3 regions of the Blautia sp. DFI.9.10 genome follow, and region 2 is predicted to be linked to each of the others. Evidence: predicted binding sites of a transcription regulator. Region 2 holds the regulator's gene; each other region holds the start of a gene.
The links. The regulator HrcA, encoded in region 2, represses chaperone genes, less so after heat shock. The targets are predictions, from matches to a motif close to TGTTAGCACTCNNNNNNNNNGAGTGCTAACA.
Positions count from the first base shown of each region.

Region 1 (2,279 bases), on a different contig from region 2:
CTCAATGGAATCATACTCTGTCCTGATCTTCGGGAAATACAGGATACCCTTCAGGTTGAACGGATAGTCCATGTTCAGATGGATCCAGAACAGCGGTTCCTTGTAATCCATAAATACCTTACGGTAAAATTCTTTATACTCTTCATCCGTGCACTCATTTGGGTGTTTCATCCAGAGCGGCTGTGTATCGCTTAAGGATACCGGCCGTTTATTGATCTTTACTTTATCTTTGGCAGGAGAAACTTCCACAACTTCTTTCTCGCCTTTATCATTCTCCTTTTCCTCTGTCTTGGCATCCTCATGGATATGTTCAACTACCACATCATCTTCACGGAGATCTGCCTCATCGATCGTTTCATACTCCTGTTCAGCATTTGCTTTGGAAAGATAGATATTTACCGGCATGAAAGAACAGTATTTCTCGATAACCTCTCTCATACGATATTCATTGGCAAACTCCAGGCTTTCCTCATTGAGGAAAAGAGTGATCTCTGTTCCCGGTTCTGTTTTGTTTCCGTCTGCCATCTCATACTCCGTACCACCGTCACAGGTCCAATGTACCGGTGTGGAACCCTCCTTGTAAGAGAGAGTATCAATATGAACTTCATCTGCAACCATAAATGCAGAATAAAATCCAAGTCCGAAATGACCGATCATCTGATCATCCGTTGTTTTATCCTTATATTTCTCAAGAAACTCTGTGGCACCGGAAAAAGCGATCTGTGTGATATATTCCTCTACTTCATCTGCTGTCATACCAATACCGTTATCGATAAACTTCAAAGTTTTCTGATCCGGATCAACGATAACATTTACAGCCGGTTTGTAACCTTCCGGGAATGTATAATCTCCCATAACTTCCAGCTTTCTCAGTTTGGTGATCGCATCGCATCCGTTGGAGATCATCTCTCTTACAAAAATATCATGGTCGGAATATAACCATTTCTTGATAATCGGAAAAATATTTTCACTGTTGATTGATAAACTGCCATGTTTTGCTGACATATATGTCACTCTCCTTTTGTTTTTATTTTTATTTCTGATGTTCCGACAGAGCCGGAAACCTGTTGTTTTTTTCAATAAATATATACTAATACGACTTTTTACAAAAGTCAAGAAAAATTTAGCACTCATCATTATAGAGTGCTAGTAACAGCATGTAAAACGGATCTCTATGTGCAAAAAAATCCCTCCGTACATTTTTTGTACGGAGGGTGCTGTAAAACTATCTTCTACATTCTGTTCTTATTTTTTCTTTCTACGATATACAAGGATTCCTCCAATACATACCACAGCCACGATCAAAATGATCACAAATGTCATGATCGGTGTACTGTCTCCCGTCTGCACTGCAGATTTCTGATTTGTCTGTGTCACTGCCGGACTCGGAGTCGCAGTAAGAACTGCTGCCTGTGATACCGTAAAAGTAACCGTACTTTCTGACTGTGTACCGGTATCCTTCCAGCTGGAGCCGTCGTATTTCTGCTGTCCAAAGGTAACTTTCAGAGTATATTTTCCCGGCTTGCTGACACGGAATGTTGCAGTATAAGGCTCTCCATCCCAGGTACGGGTCTCTGTGATCTTCCAGCTCTTCGGCTGATATCTGGTATCTCCCTTACGCGGGTTTGTATTATCCATTCCTGCACCAGCTGCTGTAAAGGTGATCTTTGTATTGGTATCATACTTGCCATTGGAATCAATGCCTGTGATCTTATTGTCCGATGCAGCGGCTTCCGTGCCCTGATATCCGTTTACTGTAATACTTACTGCGATCACTGTACTGATCTTGTTGGGATTCTTAACCCCCTCCGGAAGAATGACGGTACCTTTTACATTAAATATCTGACGTTCTGCAGAAGACGGATCATAAGAAGATCCCTTAACATCCCATTTAACAGATGCCTTCTGCTCTCCCTTTGTTGTAGTGATCTTTACTGTTCCCGGAAGCTTCAGGGCTTTCTGGGTTTTCTGGGTTCCATTGGGAAGATCTTTGATATCGGATGGCTTTTTGATGCCTGTAAGGTTATTCGCCTTCTTACCGTTATCTGTTTTTTTCTTTGTAACGCTGAAATGGACATTTACATAAGCTTCCACATTTGCATCATTGGCGATCACAATGTCTTCCAGATATTCCCCCTGTGAAAGTCCGCTGACCGGCTGTACGCTAAAGGTTGCATTATCTCCTGCTTCCAGCTCTGTGGCGGAAAGTGTACCAATTGTATATGCATTTGATGAAGGCTGTTTCAGAACGATCTTTGTATTTCCGGTGTTGGTAACTG
Region 1 covers NZ_JANGAA010000026.1:22,696-24,974, forward strand. Annotated here, with positions in the region: gene htpG (molecular chaperone HtpG) at 1-1,005, opposite strand, end outside; gene NE671_RS13760 (LPXTG cell wall anchor domain-containing protein) at 1,246-2,279, opposite strand, start outside.
Region 1: htpG (molecular chaperone HtpG) is a predicted target of HrcA. The motif match lies at 1,122-1,152, and genes of this name have one in related genera.

Region 2 (2,279 bases):
ATTCTTCCACCACGATGTTCTCTCCAACCTCTTCATCCTCCACATGCATCACTGCATTATGGAAATCCGGGTTGAATTCCTTTCCCACTGCTTCGATCGGCTTCACACCAAGCTCATCCAGTGTTGTGGTAAGCTGCTTGTAGATCATTTTCATTCCATCTGCAAAAGCATCGCCTTCCTGTGCCTGTGCAAGACCTCTTTCGAAGTTATCCACAACCGGCAGGATCTTTTCAACGATCTCTTTTGCTCCGATGATGTACATACTGGATTTTTCTTTTTCCGTTCTTTTACGGAAATTGTCAAATTCAGCCATGGTACGCTTCAGGCGATCGGTAAGTTCCTCCACCTTCTGCTCAGATTTATCTTTTTTCTTCTTTCCGAAGAAGGAAGTTTTTGATTTTTCTTCTTTTTTATCCTCTGAGGCAGCTTCTTCGCCTGGAGTATTGTTTTCTTCCTCCGGCAGATCTTCTCCCTCCGGTGTCAGGTTTTCTTCTTCCTGATCTCCGTCAGTTACGGGGATTTCCTTCTCCGCTTCCTGCTCTTCGGATGTTTTCTTTGTTTCCTCCGACACTTTTTTTCTACCGCCTTTCTAAGTTTTCTTCTTTTTCAAAACGTCATCCAGATGATTCTTCAGTTCCTTCAGACTGTCCACTACATTCTCATAATCCATTCGTTTGGGACCGATGATCCCGATGGTTCCGTACATTCCGTCTCCCAGTTCATATCTGGCAGTTACAATGCTGCAGTCCTTCATGGTCTGGATTGGCATCTCATCACCGATGTAAACCTGGATTCCTGTATTCTCTCCATCTGACATCTGTTCTTTTACAAGATCGGCAAGTTCATGCTTCTCCTCAAATGCGGAGATCAGCTCCGTTGCCTTCTCTTTATCGGCAAGCTCCGGATACTTGAAGATGTTAGTTGCACCTGAAGTATAGATCTCCATATCTTCCTCTTCCACATGAATGGTGGCTGCCACTGCATCCAGAACCGTTGCCACCACACCGCTGTGGCTGCCTGCCTGTTCCTTCAGTCTGGCGATCATCCCAAGGTTGATATCCTGGATCGGGATCCCATTGAGATTGGTGTTAAGAAGAAGATTCAGTTTCAGGATCGTCTGGTCGTCCATTTCCTCATCCAGATTGATGATCTGGTTCCGGACTGTGTTGTTGTCACTGACAACCACTGCCACAAGCTGAAGCTCGCTCATCCTCGACAGCTGGATGAACTTGATCTTGTTGCCGCTGTACTGCGGAACGGAAACCATGGTAGCATAGTTGGTATTGGAAGCAAGAACCTTCGCAACCTTCTTAAGCACCTTATCCATCTTATCTGTCTTCTCAATGATCAGATCTCGCAGCTCTGCGACCTCCGCTTCCTTCTCCTTCATTAGCTCATTGACGTAAAGTCTGTAGCCCTTATCTGAAGGAATCCTTCCTGCTGAGGTATGAGGCTGGACGATATAGCCCATATCTGTCAGGTCTGACATTTCATTTCGGATCGTTGCGGAACTGACATTGAGATCCGCATACTTGGAAATGGTCCTGGAACCAACCGGTTCTCCGGTTTCCATATAGGTCTTGATGATTGCTTTTAAGATTTTTTGCTTGCGCTCATTCAACACCTCTTCCATGAATCCATCTCCTTTCCTTTTTATTCTTTCCTGACGGATGTTGATTCTTTTTTTATATCTGTTAGCACTCATTTTAGTGGAGTGCTAACATCTACAGTCTTTAAGATATCACCATGTAAAATATTTGTCAATATGTTTTGAAAAAAAGTTCTTATTTTTTCGCAACAAAAAAAGCATCAGTACGATGCTTTTTTGTAATACTGGTCTATGCATTTCTGTGCCCCGGCAAAAAATTCCGCTTCTGTTTTCTGTCCCAGCACATATTTCTGAAATTCCGTACCCATAGCCGAAATAGCTTCTATGGAATCGGCACACAGTGGTCTTGCTTTCAGCTTATAATCTTTCAGATATTGCCGGATCATTTCAATGCCATCCAGATCAAAATTCTTATCCTCGATCACATCCAGTCTTGCCGGACACATTTTTGTCAGCTGTCCGTAATTTTTACTGGCCTCATATCCGGACACATACTGAAGGAACTTCAGAGCTGCTTCTTTATGATCAGAATTTTTATTCAGTACATACTGCCAGGTTGCGATATTGGTCACCTTCTCGTCAAATTCCGGAAATGGTGCCATATGGATCTTATCTTTTCCATACACGCCTGCATTCTGAAAGGTACTCAACGCACCGGTATACATGAACA
Region 2 covers NZ_JANGAA010000024.1:44,555-46,833, forward strand. Annotated here, with positions in the region: gene grpE (nucleotide exchange factor GrpE) at 1-571, opposite strand, end outside; gene hrcA (heat-inducible transcriptional repressor HrcA) at 590-1,633, opposite strand; gene NE671_RS13360 (ABC transporter substrate-binding protein) at 1,810-2,279, opposite strand, start outside.

Region 3 (2,279 bases), on a different contig from region 2:
AGAATTTCTGTGCAGTTTCAAAAGTATCTGCTCCTTCTGCTTCCATGCAGACGATCTGTGCGGCACACAGCTTTCTTCCTTTCAGCTGTACTCCTGTATTTCCGCAGCGAACATCCAGAAACAAAGTAATTCCTTTGGTATCCACCTGCCAGCAGCACATAGCAGAAGGACGGACCTTTACGCCAAAGCAGAGAACCTTCTCAGAAAGCTTCGCCAGAAAATACCATGGCAGATAACGGTTTCCGCTCATTCCATGCCATTCCGCATCACCATAGGTACGTTCCCAGGCATCTCCCAGAAATCTGGCTGATTTCGGGATCTTATAGTTCCATCTCAGCTTCACACATCTTACTGCATCCTCGGATGTGACAAATATATCCTCATGTTCACCTTCGTCCTGAAATTCCACAGTAGTTGCACCGGCAGCTACTGTCGTCTGCCCTCCCTGGCACACAAGTCTCTCCTCTTCTGTTTCCACTGTTACATAATCCGGTACCCCAAGCTTAAAATCTGCATATTTTTTCTGCATTATTCTCTCCTCCTGTACTTTTTCATTTACATTTTGCTTTACCTGCATACTCATGAACACTGTCTTTCTATCGTCTGTTCAACTCAGAAGAATGTACGAAAAATTTTTTTAATACATTTTGTCTATATGCCTTATTATATTGATTTTTTTGGTTTTTTCTATGCTTTAAAGTTATTATAACATTGCAGAATGTTCAATCTGCATAAGCTTTTCAGACCTTGTCCGATTCGCTTTTTAATATAAGAACATAAAGGGCTAAAGGTGGAAATTAGTTTTTCATTTTACGGAACACAAATTCTTCACAATTTTTTAGCACTCACCTCTTGACTTTGCTAACAACATGTGTTATATTACATATAGAACAAAGGAGAAGATAAAAAAGAACTTCCAGATGTTCAGAATAAAACCAAACGATCACCACTGCGGAATAACCCGAAGTGGTAACTATATACCGGCAACAGTTGGATTTCTTGATCCACCGGAACGGCTTTTCAATTTGAAAGGAGAAATGACTTATGATGTTCCCGAGTGTATTTGGAGAAAACTTATTTGATGACTGGATGGATGATTTTGGATTCAGAGATAATTTCTTTAGCGGAAAGAACCCTCTTTATGGCAAACATGCAAAAAATATCATGAAAACTGATGTACGTGAAACAGATAAAGGCTATGAGCTGGATGTAGATCTTCCAGGATTTAAGAAAGATGAAGTACAGGTACAGCTGAAGGATGGTTATCTTACCATCTCTGCTGCCAAGGGTCTTGACAAAGACGAGGAAGACAAGAAAGGCAATTATATCCGCCGTGAACGTTATGCCGGCAGCACAAGCAGAAGCTTCTATGTTGGTAATGGTGTAAAAAACGAAGATGTCCATGCAAAATTTGAGAACGGTGTTCTGAGACTTTCTATTCCGAAAAAAGCAGCTGAAGAGATTGAAGCTGATAAATATGTATCTATTGAAGGCTGACATCGACTCACTCTCACAGGGGGAGAATCCATAAGGATTCTCCTCCTCTTTTTTATACGCAATAATACATATGACACTCTCTTTCCAATTTACTACGTACTCACAAGTACTTTCACTCTATAGTAATGATCCTATTGTCAAAGTTTTCATGATATTGGATATTTTTCAACAAATACGCTTGATTTTTTGAATATTTTTTATATATTTTGCATTATATTATTTCATTTTTTTGAAATTAATGGTATAATATGCACAGCTAATCGGATATTTGCAATCCGCATTCGGTTAAATAAATCTGTTTCGTAATCCTTCAGGATAATTCTCCTGAACAACCACGTAAAACACGATCACGACAGGAGGTTTTTATTATGGATCAGGACAACATCATAAAAATTTATGCACGCACTGACAACCGCATACAGCTTAAAATGATTCCGGGACACTTCGTAACATCCCAATCCCATATCACACACTACCTGGATCTCACTACTATGAAATCCAGATGCGCTGAAGCACAGCGTATTGCATCCGCTCTCGCAGCAAATTACGAAGCATCCATTCCGGTAGACACCATCGTCTGCATGGACGGACTTGAAGTGATCGGTGCTTATCTCGCCGAAGAACTGACCAAAGCCGGCGTCCTTTCCATGAACGCACACCAGACCATCTACGTCATCACCCCTGAGTTCAACAGCACCGGGCAGATGATCTTCCGCGACAACTATGAACCAATGATCAATGGAAAAAACATCCTCATCCTAAATGGCTCCATCACCACCGGA
Region 3 covers NZ_JANGAA010000008.1:11,016-13,294, reverse strand. Annotated here, with positions in the region: gene NE671_RS06570 (glycoside hydrolase family 36 protein) at 1-529, opposite strand, end outside; gene NE671_RS06565 (Hsp20/alpha crystallin family protein) at 1,045-1,497, shown strand; gene NE671_RS06560 (orotate phosphoribosyltransferase) at 1,866-2,279, shown strand, end outside.
Region 3: NE671_RS06565 (Hsp20/alpha crystallin family protein) is a predicted target of HrcA. The motif match lies at 837-867, and genes of this name have one in related genera.